DNA from 2 places in the Saccharothrix lopnurensis genome. Region 1 is predicted to be linked to the other one. Evidence: riboswitches for the same ligand, from Rfam matches in the RefSeq annotation. Region 1 holds a riboswitch; the other holds the start of a gene.
The links. A riboswitch is a leader RNA that binds a small molecule or an ion and turns the genes downstream of it on or off. The one in region 1 is predicted to bind cobalamin.
Positions count from the first base shown of each region.

Region 2: another riboswitch for cobalamin. It lies ahead of ACFP3R_RS20850 (ribonucleoside-diphosphate reductase subunit alpha); the one in region 1 lies ahead of ACFP3R_RS31870 (FecCD family ABC transporter permease).

Region 1 covers NZ_JBHSQO010000051.1:28,059-35,134, forward strand. The annotation lists gene cimA (citramalate synthase) at 1-478, opposite strand, end outside; gene ACFP3R_RS31860 (ABC transporter substrate-binding protein) at 677-1,657, opposite strand; gene ACFP3R_RS31865 (ABC transporter ATP-binding protein) at 1,651-2,403, opposite strand; gene ACFP3R_RS31870 (FecCD family ABC transporter permease) at 2,403-3,491, opposite strand; cobalamin riboswitch at 3,583-3,718, opposite strand; gene ACFP3R_RS31875 (3-isopropylmalate dehydrogenase) at 3,759-4,799, opposite strand; gene ACFP3R_RS31880 (S8 family peptidase) at 5,042-7,076, opposite strand, start outside.
Region 2 covers NZ_JBHSQO010000020.1:125,961-133,036, forward strand. The annotation lists gene ACFP3R_RS20835 (hypothetical protein) at 1-466, shown strand, start outside; partial or broken gene ACFP3R_RS20840 (IS5/IS1182 family transposase) at 603-680, shown strand; gene ACFP3R_RS20845 (glycoside hydrolase family 76 protein) at 1,117-2,667, shown strand; cobalamin riboswitch at 2,888-3,107, shown strand; gene ACFP3R_RS20850 (ribonucleoside-diphosphate reductase subunit alpha) at 3,228-5,987, shown strand; gene ACFP3R_RS20855 (ribonucleotide-diphosphate reductase subunit beta) at 5,984-7,054, shown strand.

The sequences.
Region 1 (7,076 bases):
CGAAGGCGTGGCCGTCGAAGAAGTGCTCGGCGTCGACGAAGACGCGGCGGCCCTCGTCGACCAGGAACCGGACGGTCTCCCGGACCATGGCGCAGTTCTCCGCCACGTCGGTGCGCAGTGCCCGCTCGATGTGCCGGCGGTCGGACTTGGCGACCAGCGTCACCACCGGCGCCTGGCTGTCCAGCAGGGCCCTGACCTGCGGGTCCTCCGTCACCACCACGCCCGCCTTGCGGGTGGAGCCGAAGGCGACGAGCTGCGCGTGCTTGAGCGTGAGGTCACCCGCGGCGGCGCGGGCGAAGAACTCGGTGTCCTTGGGCAGCGCGCCCGGCCAACCGCCCTCGATGAAACCCACGCCCAGCGAGTCGAGCAGCCTGGCCACGGCCAGCTTGTCGGTGACCGAGTAGGAGATGCCCTCGCGCTGGGCACCGTCCCGCAGGGTCGTGTCGTAGACGTGGAAACTGTCGCCGAGGGGGGTCACGAGGGGGCTCCTAGGGGATCGCGGAAAACAAAAAGACCCCCCGCAGGATGCGAGAGGTCGGCGCGCCGGGTGCTTCGAGGAGCACTTACCCGACGCGCTGGGCAATAATGACCACGGTGTGGAGAGCCACGCCGGCGATCGTGCCACAACCCGTCCGCGCTGACCATGCCACGGACGGGTTGTCCCACATGATGGGTGTCAGGCACCGGCCAGGAACCGGGCGAACGCCTCGACGGCGGCCGGGTTGCGCGGCGATTCGACCAGTGCCGCGTAGGGCAGCACGAAGAACCTCTTGTCCCTGATGGCGGGCACGTCCTTGAGCGGTTCGTAGAACTCCAGGAAGGCCCGCTTCTGCTCGGGGGTGCTCGCGTCCCCGTCGGCGTAGTCGTTGATCAGGATGACCTCCGGCGCGCGGGCGACCACGGCCTCCCACCCGACCGTGGTCCAGCTGTCGTCGAGGTCGCCGAAGACGTTCTCGCCGCCCGCCTTCTCGATGATGTCCTGCGGCGCGGCGTTGCGGCCGGAGGTGAACGGCTGGTCCAGCCCGCTGTCGTAGAGGAACACCCTCGGGCTCTTCCCGGTGACCAGCCGCTGGGCCTCGGCCACCTGCTCGCGGTAGCCGGTGATCAGCCGTTCGGCCCGGTCCTCGACGCCGAAGATCCGACCGAGGTTGCCCAGGTCGGTGTAGAGGGCCTCCAGGGGCGGCATGATGCCGCGCTGCTTCGCCACGCCGTTGCGGCACGCCTCGGTGAGCTGGTAGGTGGCGATGCCGAGCTGCCCCAGCGAGTCCGGGGTGAGCCCGGTGCTCTCGGAGAAGCCGTAGTTCCAGCCCGCGAACACGAGGTCCGCGCCCGCGCCCTGGACCAGCTCCTTGGTGATCTTCTCGCCCAGGTGCGGCACGCGCTCGAAGTCGGCCCGCCAGGGCGAGGACGCCACGTCGCCGGTCTTGGCGGAGGAGGAGATGGTGTAGCCGGCCATCCGGTCGGCCAGCCCGAGCGCGAACATCAGCTCGGTGATGCCGGTGTCGTTGGTGACGACCCGGGAGGGTGTCGCGTACTCGACCTCCCGGCCGCAGTTCGTGACGGTCGTGGTGCCCGCGCCCGGCGGTTCGGCGACGACCCGCGCGCCGCACGCCGTCGTGGACAGGACCGCGGCGAGCGCGATGAGCGTTCTCAGCACGGGGTGGCCTCCTGGTGGTCGAACAGCAGTTGTGGCACCCCGGTGGTGGGGTGCGGGACGACGTGGGCGCGCACGCGGAAGACCTCGGCCAGCACCTCGGGGGTGAGCACCTCGGCGGGCGTGCCGCTGTGCGCGACCCGGCCGCGGTCGAGCACGTGCAGGCGGTCGCAGTGGGCGGCGGCGAGGTTGAGGTCGTGCAGCACGGCCAGGACGGTGACGCCCAGGCGGCGGACCAGGGCGAGCACGGCCAGCTGGTGGCTGATGTCCAGGTGGTTGGTCGGCTCGTCGAGCACCAGCACCCTGGGCCGCTGGGTCAGGGCGCGGGCGATGAGCACGCGCTGCCGCTCGCCGCCGGAGAGGGTGAGGAAGCCGCGGTGCGCGAGGTGGGCCGCGTCCACCCTGGTCAGGGACTCGCGCACGATGGCCTCGTCGTCGGGGCCCGCGCCGTGGGGCAGCCGGCCCATGGCGACGACCTCGGTGACGGTGAAGTCGAACTCGACGTGGCTGTCCTGGGTGAGCGCGGCCAGGTCGCGGGCGGTGTCGCGGACCCGGGTGGTGGTGATGTCGCGGCCGTCGAGGCGGACCACTCCCCCGTGCGGTTTGAGCGCCCGGTAGGCGCAGCGCAGCGTGGTGGACTTGCCGCTGCCGTTGGGGCCGACGATGCCGTGCACCTCGCCCGTGCCGGCGGTCAGGTCGACGCCGCGCAGGATGCCGTCGACGGCCAGCCCCTCGATCCGGACCTCCATCAGCGGCCCCCGAACACGTAGCCGCGGCGGCGCAGCAGGAGCACGAAGCACGGCACGCCCAGGGCGGCGGTGATGACGCCCAGCGGCAGCTCCTCGGGCGCGGCGAGCAGGCGGGCGGCGACGTCGACCCAGATCAGGAAGCAGGCGCCGGCGAGCGGGGCCACGGCGAGCACCCGGCGGTGGTCCGCGCCGACCAGCAGGCGGACCAGGTGGGGCAGCACCAGGCCGACGAACCCGACCGCGCCGCTGACCGCGACCAGCACGCCGGTCATGGCGGCGGTGACCAGGAACAGGGTGCGGCGGGTCCGGGCGACGTCGACGCCGAGGGTGGTGGCGGTCTCGTCGCCCATGGCCAGGGCGTTGAGGTGCCGGGCGCGGGTGGTGAGGTAGGCGGTGCCGGCGACGACCACGGCCGCGGCGACCGGCACCGACGCCCAGGTGACCCCGCCCAGGCTGCCGAGCAGCCAGAACAGGGCGGCGCGGGCGGCCTCGCCGCGCGGCGCCTGGAAGACCAGCAGCATGGCGATCGCGGAGAAGCCGTGGGCGAGGGCGGTGCCGGTGAGGACCAGGCGCAGCGGGGTCAGCCCGCCCCGGCCGGCCACCAGGTAGACCAGCGCCGTCGCGGCCAGGGCGGACAGGAACGCGGCGGTGGACAGGGCGTAGATGCCCAGGGAGGCGAACAGGCCGGTGGTGGCGACCGCCGTGGCGCCGACGCTCGCGCCCGAGGAGATGCCCAGCACGTACGGGTCGGCCAGGGCGTTGCGGACCACCGCCTGGACGGCCACGCCGACCGCGGCCAGCCCCGCGCCCACGACGGCGGCCAGCAGCACCCGGGGCAGCCGGATGTCCCACACGATCCGGTAGGGGCCCGCCTCCGCGGCCTGGACCACCCCGCCCGTGACGGCCGCGTGCAGGTAGCGGACCACGTCGTCGAACGGCACGGGCACCGGGCCGAGGGCCACGCCGCACACCACCGAGACCGCGAGCGCGACGGCCAGGGCCGCGCACGCGCCGGTGGTGGAGGAGGCCGGTCCCGCGGTGGTCGGGTTCGCCGGGTTCGTCGGGGTCACCGGGTTCGTCGGGGTCACCGGGCGCCTTTCGGGCGGGTGGCCTCGACCGGGTGGCCCCGGTCCGCGGCGGACCGGTGCGCATCCGTCCCGCAGACCACGGCAGGAGTGGAGCTTCTTCCCACCGCCCGCGGGTGATCGGGCTGGCCGAAGGCGACTTCGGCTTACCGTTGCGGGTCAGCGCCGGACTCTCACCGGACTTCCCCCGCGGGCGACGCTCGCGACCCTAACGCGAAGGGCCACCACGACCGTGTCGTGGTGGCCCTGATCACGCGTCCGGGAGGGCGGTCAGGCCCCCGTGCGGACGTTCGACGACACGAGCGCGGCCAGGCGGTCGCCCACCGCGTAGGTGGCGCCCGGCGACGAGTGGTCGCGGGTGGCCAGGTCGAAGGCCACCGACGCCTCGATCCGGCGCGCCGCCTCCGACTCGCCCAGGTGGTCGAGCATCAGCGCCACCGACAGCACGGCGGCCGTCGGGTCGGCGATGCCCTGGCCCGCGATGTCCGGCGCGCTGCCGTGCACGGGCTCGAACATGCTCGGGTTGCGCCTGGTCACGTCCAGGTTGCCCGAGGCCGCCAGCCCGATGCCGCCGGTCACGGCCGCCGCCAGGTCGGTCAGGATGTCCCCGAACAGGTTGTCGGTGACGATCACGTCGTAGCGGCCCGGGTCGGTCACCAGGTGGATGGTGGCCGCGTCCACGTGCTGGTAGGCCACGGTCACGTCCGGGTGCTGGAGCGACACCTCCTCGACCACGCGCGACCACAGCGAGCCGGCGTGGGTCAGGACGTTGGTCTTGTGCACCAGCGTCAGGTGCTTGCGCGGCCGGTTGGCCGCCCTGGCGAACGCGTCGCGCACCACCCGCTCCACGCCGAACGAGGTGTTGATCGACACCTCGGTCGCGATCTCGTGCGGGGTGTCCTTGCGCAGGAGCCCGCCGTTGCCCGCGTACAGCCCCTCGGTGCCCTCGCGCACGACCACCATGTCGATCTCGGGCGGGTCGGCGATCGGGCTGCGGACACCCGGGTACAGCCGGGCCGGGCGCAGGTTCACGTGGTGGTCGAGTTCGAACCGGAGCCGCAGCAGCAGGCCGCGTTCCAGGATGCCGCTGGGCACGGACGGGTCGCCCACGGCACCGAGCAGGATCGCGTCGTGCTGGCGGAGCTCACCGAGCACCGATTCCGGCAACAACTCACCTGTGGCGTGCCAGCGCGCCGCACCGAGGTCGTAGCGGGTGATCTCGGCCGCGGGAACGACCTCACCGAGCACCTTCAGGGCCTCGGCGATGACCTCGGGCCCGATCCCGTCCCCTGGGATCACTGCGAGCCGCATCCACACACCTCCCAGGTATCAGTCCCATGTCGCGGGACTAGTTCTCAATGCGAAAGGCTACCGGGCGCGGAGCGTGAAAACGCACTCGGAACACACCTACGGGGCGATCTCTCCCGGACTGCGGGACACCCGAACGGTTCAAGGCCCCCGAACGGGTGTCGCCCGATGCGCTTAAAAGGCTCTGGCCAGCCGGGGCAACCCCCGACCGGCCAGAGCGTGGAACGTCGATCAGCCCACCGGGATCAGTCCGCCGAGCGGTTGCCCGTCTTCCCCTTCACCTTCACCACGTCGGCGCGGTCGCCCGTCGCGTTGTGGTGGTGCAGCAGGAGCAGGCTGTCCGCGCCGTCGGCGGCCAGCGCCGCGGCGTCGCGGTTGACCACCAGCGCGGTGCCGGGGCGCGCCTGGTAGGACAGCGCGGCGTCGCCGCCGCCCTGCACCCACAGGCCCGGCTTGAGCGGGTCGAACGACAGCGGGCTCGGGATCGAGTCCACGAGGCCGTCGCCGGCGCCCGGCGCCAGGTAGAACCCGGCCACGCCCACCTGGTACGAGATCCGCGAGGTGTCCGCCGAGGCGTCGATGCCCAGCGCCGAGAGCAGCACCGGCAGGACCACCACGTTCGTGTCGAACACGTTGGTGTCGACGTCGCCGAACTGGCCGTTGACGCCCTGGATGTCGACCGTGGCGCCCGTGTTCAGGTCCACCGTGCTGGCGACCAGCAGGTCGGTGTCGGTCAGCTTGGTCGCGAAGACCTCGTAGTCGAACGCGCCGTCGCCGTCGGTGTCGATGTCGACGAACGGCACCGTGTTGCTGCCCAGGTTGTACCAGTTGCTCCAGGTGGCGACGCCGAACGCGAGCAGCGCCTCCTCCGGGTTGCCCTGCGCCCTGGCCAGCGGCGCGGTGGACGCGGCGCCGACGTAGCGCAGGTCACCGCCCTTGGCCGTGTCGTTGAGCGTGCAGTTGGTGGTGACGTTGCGGCGGCACTCCGGCAGCCTCGGCGAGGACGCCTGGAGCTCCAGCGCGCTGACCAGCGACTGGTAGGCGCCCTGGTTGAGGCCCCGACCGGTCAGGTTCAGCACCGCCTGGCCCTGGCCGTTGGCCTTGACGCTGCTCGGCGCGTTGATGTCGGCCGCCGGCTTCGGCGCCGAGTACACCGGCACGCGCAGCGCGACCGAGGAGCCCGACTTCGGGGTGAGCACCACGCGGCCCGACGCGTCGGCCAGGAACTGGCGCGGCACGTCCAGGTGCAGCGGCTCGATCGTCGGGTCGACGGTCTTGCGCAGCGCCTTCGGGTCGTCGATCTTCAGCGTGACCTTGACCCGGGCGACGCCGCGCGGGGACACCCGGACGGTGTTCGCCGACAGCTCGTAGCGCACGCCCGGCATCTGGGTCAGGGCCTCGTAGCCCACGGTGTAGTCCACGAACCGGGTGGACTTGTTGACCACCTTGATGGTCTTGGTCAGCGACACCGGCTTGGCCGCCTCGACCACGCCGAACGACGCGGAGACCGCGCCCGGGGCGTCCTCGACGAAGGCCAGCACCTGGTTCTCGACCGCGGCCTTGCCGTCCACGCGGCCGGAGCCGACGCGGTTGGGGGCGTAGGTCTCGCCGTCGGCCTTCACGTCGGAGCCCGCGGAGTTCATCACCGCGGCCTTGACCTCGGCCGGCGTCCAGTCCGGGTGGACCTGGCGCACCAGCGCCGCGATGCCGGCCACGTGCGGGGCGGCCATCGAGGTGCCGGAGTTGACGAACGACTTGCTGCCCGAGCCGACCAGCGCCGAGGTGATGGTGTCACCGGGGGCCGCGACGTCCGGCTTCACGACCGGGCCGCGCACGCCGCGCGAGGTGAACGAGCTGGGCGTGTCGCTGATCGACGGGTCGTAGGTCGGCAGCGAGGTCGCCAGGTCGCCGCCGAAGCGGACGGCCAGGGTGCCCGCGTTCACGGCCGGGCGCAGCTGCGCGGTGGCCGTGCCGGTCAGCTGGAGGACCGGGATCAGGGCGTTGCCCGCGATGCCGGCGTTGAAGTGCTCCAGCTGCGAGGTGAACAGCGCGCCGATCGCACCGGCGTTGGAGGCGTTGTTGCTGCGGCCGGCCGAGCCGCACCGGCGCGTGGCGTCGTTGTCGTCCCACTCCAGCCACGCGACCTTGCCCGCCACGGCGGCCCGGTCGGCGGCCGAGAACGGCAGGCAGCCGTCGAGGTTGGCCGGGTCGCTCAGCTTCACGACCTGGCCGGTGGTGCTCACGCCCTCCAGGTTGAAGCTCTGGCTGTACTGGCCGGGC
Region 2 (7,076 bases), on a different contig from region 1:
AACGCAACAGCGCGGCGCCCTGCTCAGGGCCGCCGCCCTCGGCGCCGCGAGCGGCGCCCGCAGCACCGCCGGACTCACCTCGATCGCGCTGACCTCGTCACGCGCCGACACCGGCATCGCCCGGTCGCTCGGCGGCCGGGCCGGTTCGGTCGTGACGGGCCTGGCGGCGGTGGGCGAGCTGCTGGCCGACAAGCACCCGTCCACCCCGTCGCGCCTCGGCCTGCCCGGCCTGCTGCCCCGGCTGGTGCTGGGCGCCACGGCCGGGGCCGGGCTGGCGCGCCGCGAGGGCCGGTCGGTCGTGCCCGCCGCGGTCGCGGCGGCGGTGGCCGCGGCGGCGTGGTCCGTGCTCGGCAACCGCCTGCGGGCGCGCCTGGGCGACGGGTTCGGCTCCGACCTGCCGGGCGCGCTGGCCGAGGACGCCGCCGCCTTCGGGCTCGCCTGGTTCGGCGGCCGGCGCGGGCGCTGACGCCGGCCCGGCCAGGGAGGTGACCACCTTGCCGGGGTTGACGGTGCCGCACGGGTCGAGCGCCCGCGTGGTCGAGGGCTGAGGGATGTCACGTGATCCAGTGATCGGTCGCCGGGCTGGATCGGGGGTCATGATGCTGGTGCGGGTGGCGGTCGAGCAAGGCGGGGACGCGATCGCGGACGGGCGCCACGGCAGGCAGTGGCGCCTGGACCTGACGGCCACCGGTGGACGCCTGCGGCCGGCACATCGGTGGGCCATGGGTCTGGACAGGGCACGCGGTGAAGAACCGACCGCCCCGCCCTCGTTCGGGTGAAACCACCCCGCAGACGACAACACGGCCTTCACGACCGGCATCGTGGGTGCGGACCCGATCCCAGGTATCGGGTTGATCATGTGGACCACAGGTCCGGCGCTGGTGCCACCGCCAACTCCACCACGTCCGCTGTCCCGGTGGCGTCCCAGCGGACGACGACCCCACATCCGGTGGTTCGCCTACCGATCGGGTCGCCGCCCGGCCAACGATCCAGTCGGGACCTGACACAAATCTGTCCGGTCGGCCGTGTTGACGCTTCGTCGCGGACGATCCTAGCCTCGGTGTGAGAGCGTTCTCACGCTTGTCCCGGCCGCCCATCCCCTGCTTGGGAGGTCCCATGCTGAGCACCGTTGTCCAGGCGTCCCTGCTGCTGTCGCTCGTGGTCGTCCCCGCCGCACCGACCACCGCCCCACCGGAACCGGCCGCCGTGCCGCCGCCGGTGGTCACGGTCTGCGACAGCTACTGCGACGACCGGGACCCCGCGCTGCCGCCCGGCGCGCACCGGTCCCGGACCCGACCGTCGACGACGGCCGCGCCGCCCGCCGCCCTCGCCCCGGTCTGCAACACCCACTGCGACGGGCGCGATCCCGCGCTCTCGGCCGGGGAACGGGTCGCCCAGTCCGCGCCCGCCGGAACCCGCCGGGTCGCGCTGCACTTCGACAGCACCGAGACCATGGGCTGGGCGGTGATCAGCGGCGGCGGTCAAGGCGACTCGGTCTGGCTGGACCGCTCCTACGACGCCGGGGGAACGTGGCAGCCGAAGGTCGGCTCGACCACGACCCCGGCGGGTTACGGCGGCTGGCGCACGCTCATGCACAACGTGGACGACTGGGCCGGGCTGCGCGTCGGGCTGCTGCGCGCCTGCGGCCAGCCCGCCGGGTCGTCGACCATCGCCTGCACGAGCTGGTACCGCACCACGTGGAACGCCTGGGACCGCCGCACCGCCGCGGCCACCGCCCTGATGCAGCGGTACAACCCGGACACCGGCCTGTTCGACACCACGGGCTGGTGGAACTCCGCCAACGCGCTCAACGCGATCATCGACAACGCGCGGGTGAGCGGCATGGGTTCCTACCGCTACGCCATCGCCCGCACCTTCGACCTCAACCGCACCGCCTGGGACGGCAACTTCATCAACGAGTACAACGACGACGTCGCGTGGTGGGGGCTGACGTGGATCGCCGCCTACGACCTCACCGGCGACCGCCGCTACCTCGACACCGCCCGCACCGGCGCCGACCACATCCACCGCTACTGGGACCAGACCTGCGGCGGCGGCATCTGGTGGACCTCCAGCCGGACCTACAAGAACGCCATCGCCAACTCGCTGTACGTCCAGCTCAACGCCGCCCTGCACAACCGGTTGCCCGGTGACACCACCTACGTGCAGCGCGCCCGGAACGGCTGGCAGTGGTTCGAGGGCACCGGGATGATCACCAGCTCGAACCTGGTCAACGACGGCCTCGTCACCTCGACGTGCCGCAACAACGGCCAGACGCCGTGGAGCTACAACCAGGGCGTGCCGCTGGCCGCGCTGACCGAACTGCACCGCGCCACCGGCGACCAGGCGTACCTCACGCGGGCGCGGGCGTTGGCCAACGCCTCGACCACCAGTTCCGCGCTCAACCCGGGTGGGATCGTGTTCGACAACGGCGGCGGCGGTGACGTCCCGTCCTTCAAGGGCGCCTTCGTGCGCGGACTCGGTCAGCTGAACCGGGCGCTGCCGGACCGCCCGTACACCGCCTACCTCACCCGGCAGGCGGACACGGCCCACGCGCGCGACCGGTCCAGCAGCGACTCCTACGACCAGCCGTGGGCCGGGCCGTTCCAGCGCAGCGACGCGGCGCGCCAGCACAGCGCGGTGGACCTGATGAACGCCGCCGGCTGACCGGTTGGCCGGACGACGTCCGGAGCAGTCCCGGGAGCCGTTCACCGGACCGGTGCACCAGCGGTAACCAGGGACGCCATCCGCACGACCGCCGCCGACCGCACTCCGCGACACCGGCCCCCCGCACCCCGGGCGAGCACGGCGGCACGCACGACCTGCGGAGTGATCTTCGCGACCCTCGCTCATGTGGGGTCGGGTTGCGGGACGATCTACAACATGTAGTGTTCCCGCCGTCGATGGTTCCGACGCCCTTCCCGAAGGGCGGAGGAGGCAAGAGGGAACCCGGTGCGAATCCGGGACTGCCCCGCAGCGGTGAGTGGGAACGACCGCCGTCAACGAAGCACTGCGCGTCTCGCGTGGGAAGCGACGGCCAGTAGGTCCGGTCCTTTCGGGGTCGGGTGCCCGCGAGTCCGAAGACCTGCCGTCGGTGCGCGCGCCGGCCGGCGTGCGCGTGTCCGGGGCCTCGTGGGCGGGCCGACGCGGATCGGCGCGCCGTCGTGCGCGCGTCTGCGGCACCTCCCGCGTGCTCCGGGCCGTTCGAGGCTCGCGAGGAGAGGGCTGTGCCGACCACAACCACGAGCACCACCGCGCAGGTGCGGGTGATCCGCCGCGACGGCGGTGCCTCGGCGTTCGACGCCACCAGGATCGCGGTGGCGATGACCAGGGCGTTCCTGGCCGCGGAGGGTGACGCCGCCGCGTCGTCGTCCCGGCTGCACCCCCTGGTGGAAGATCTGACCGCGCAGGTGGGGGCCGCGCTGCTCAAGCACGCCCGTCCCGACACCGCGCTGCACGTTGAACAGATCCAGGACCAGGTCGAACTGGTCCTGATGCGCGGCGGCCACCACAAGGTGGCCCGCGCCTACGTGCTCTACCGCGAGAAGCGGGCCAAGGCGCGCGAAGTCGTGCCCTCAGCGCCGGAGTTCCGCGTCAAGGGCCCGGACGGGGAACTCGTCCCGCTGGACTGGGACCGCGTCGGGGTCGTGGTCGGCGAGGCGTGCGCGGACCTGGCGGACACCTCGCCGGAGGCCGTGCTGGCCGAGGTGCGGCGCACCCTGTACGACGGCATCACGGTCGACGAGCTGTCCGTGGCGCTGGTGATGGCCGCGCGGACGCTGGTGGAGACCGAGCCGAACTACTCCTACGTCGCCGCGCGGCTGCTGCTGGACCGGTTGCGGCGCGAGGCGCTGACCCGCGTCGCCGGCCGCCCGGTGGAGGGCGCCGGCGGGCGGACGTCCTACGTGGACCACTTCCCGGCGTACGTGCGGCTGGGCGTCGAGCTGGACCGCCTCGACCCCGAGCTGGCGAACTTCGACGTCGAGCGCCTGGCCGCCGCGATCCGGCCCGAGCGCGACGCGAAGTTCGACTTCCCCGGGATGCAGACGCTCTACGACCGCTACCTGCTGCACGACCACGGCACCCGTTACGAGCTGCCGCAGGCGTTCTTCATGCGGGTGGCGATGGGCCTGGCCCTGCGCGAGGACGACCGGGAAGCCCGCGCGATCGAGTTCTACGAGCTGCTGTCGAGCTTCGACTTCATGGCCTCGACGCCGACGCTGTTCAACTCCGGCACCACCCGGCCGCAGCTCTCGTCGTGCTTCCTCACCACCGTGGACGACGACCTGGACGGCATCTTCCGGGGTTACCGGAACAACGCGCTGCTGGCGAAGTTCTCCGGCGGCCTGGGCAACGACTGGACCCCGGTGCGCGGCATGGGCGCCCACATCAGGGGCACCAACGGCGAGTCCCAGGGCGTGGTGCCGTTCCTGAAGATCGCCAACGACACGGCGGTGGCGGTCAACCAGGGCGGCAAGCGCAAGGGCGCGGCCTGCGCCTACCTGGAGACCTGGCACGTCGACGTCGAGGAGTTCCTCGACCTGCGCAAGAACACCGGCGACGACCGCCGCCGCACGCACGACATGAACACCGCGAACTGGGTGCCCGACGAGTTCCTGCGCCGCGTCGAGGCCGACGCCGACTGGACGTTGTTCTCCCCCGACGAGGTGCCGGACCTGCACGACCTCTACGGTCGCGCGTTCGCGCGGCGCTACCGCGCCTACGAGGAGGCCGCCGACCGGGGCGAGATGCGGGTGGTCAAGCGGGTGCGCGCGGTGGACCTGTGGCGGCGGATGCTGACCGTGCTGTTCGAGACCGGCCACCCGTGGATCACCTTCAAGGACCCGTGCAACCTGCGCTCGCCGCAGCAGCACGTCGGCGTGGTGCACTCGTCGAACCTGTGCACCGAGATCACCCTGAACACCTCGGCCGACGAGGTCGCGGTGTGCAACCTGGGTTCGGTGAACCTGGCCAACCACGTCACCGCCGCCGGTGTGGACGCGGCCCGGTTGGAGCGCACCGTCACCACGGCCGTGCGCATGTTGGACAACGTGATCGACATCAACTTCTACACGATCCCCGAGGCCCGCCGGTCCAACCTGCGGCACCGCCCGATCGGCCTGGGCCTGATGGGGTTCACCGATGCCCTGTTCGTCCAGCGCCTGGTCCCGGGCTCGCCGGGAGCGGTGGAGTTCGCCGACCGCAGCACGGAGGCGATCAGCTACCACGCCCTGTCCGCCTCGGCCGACCTGGCGCGCGAGCGCGGCAGCTACGAGTCGTTCGAGGGTTCGCTGTGGAGCCGGGGAATCCTGCCCATCGACTCCGTCGCCCTGCTGGCCGAGGCCCGCGACGGCGACCTGGACGTGGACACCTCCACCACGCTGGACTGGGACGCATTGAGGGAGAAGGTGCGCGGCGGGATGCGCAACTCCAACACCACGGCCATCGCCCCCACCGCCACGATCTCCACCATCTGCGGCGTCGGCCAGTCGATCGAGCCGCTGTTCCGCAACCTGTACGTGAAGTCGAACATGTCCGGCGACTTCACCGTCCTCAACCGGCACCTGGTCGCCGACCTCAAGGCGCTCGGCCTGTGGGACGAGGCCATGGTGGCGGACCTGAAGTACTTCGACGGCTCACTGGCCCCGGTCGACCGGGTGCCCGACGAGCTGAAGGCCCTGTACGCCACCGCGTTCGAGGTCTCCTCCGAGTGGCTGGTCGAGGCCGGGTCGCGCCGCCAGAAGTGGCTCGACCAGGCCCAGTCGCTCAACCTCTACCTCGCCGCCCCGAACGGCCGCAAGCTCGACGCGGTGTACCGGCTGGCCTGGCGCAAGGGGCTGAAGACCACCTACTACCTGCGCTCCACGGCGGCGACCAGCGTGGAGAAGTCCACCCTGCGCGGCACCGACGGGAAGCTCAACGCCGTGCAGCCCGTCGCGCCGGCGGCCTGCTCCGTCACCGACCCCGACTGCGAGGCGTGCCAGTGACCACGAACCTGCCCGACACCACCGGCCTCGGCTCGATCGACCGCGACGGCGGTCGCGTCCGGGTCGACGACAAGGCGATGATCAACGCCCGCGCCGACGTCAACCAGCTCCTGCCCCTGAAGTACCACTGGGCGTGGGAGAAGTACCTCGCCGGCTGCGCCAACCACTGGATGCCCACCGAGGTGTCCATGCAGGCCGACATCGCCCTGTGGCGCTCCCCCACCGGCCTCACCGACGACGAGCGCCACACCATCAAGCGCAACCTCGGCTTCTTCGCCACCTCCGAGTCCCTGGTGGCCAACAACGTCGTGCTCGCCGTCTACCGGAACCTCACCAACCCCGAGTGCCGCCAGTACCTGCTGCGCCAGGCGTTCGAGGAGGCCGTGCACACCCACACCTTCCAGTACGTCTGCGAATCCCTCGGCCTGGACGAGGGCGAGCTGTTCAACATGTACCGCGAGGTGCCCTCCATCACCGACAAGGCCGCCTGGGCGCTCCGGTACACCCGGCACCTGGAGGACCCCGCGTTCCGCACCGGCACGCCCGAGACCGACCGGGCGTTCCTGCGCGACCTCATCGCGTTCTACGTCGTGTTCGAGGGCATGTGGTTCTACACCGGCTTCGCGCAGATCCTGTCCTTCGGGCGGCGCAACAAGATGGTCGGCGTCGCCGAGCAGTACCAGTACATCCTGCGCGACGAGTCCATCCACCTGAACTTCGGCATCGACGCGATCAACCAGATCAAGATCGAGAACCCGGGGCTGTGGACCGAGGCGTTCCAGGCCGAGATCCGCACCATGCTCGGCGAGGCGTGCGAGCTGGAGATCGCCTACAGCCGCGACACCATGCCGAACGGCCTGCTCGGGCTCAACGCCGACCAGTGCGAGCAGTACATGCGCTTCATCACCAACCGCCGCTGCGCCCAACTCGGTCTCGCGCCCGTCTTCGGCCCCACCGACAACCCGTTCCCGTGGATGTCGGAGGCCATCGACCTGAAGAAGGAGAAGAACTTCTTCGAGACCCGCGTCACCGAGTACGCCTCGGGTTCCACGCTCGACTGGGACTGAGCCACCGGCCGGGTCGCGTGGT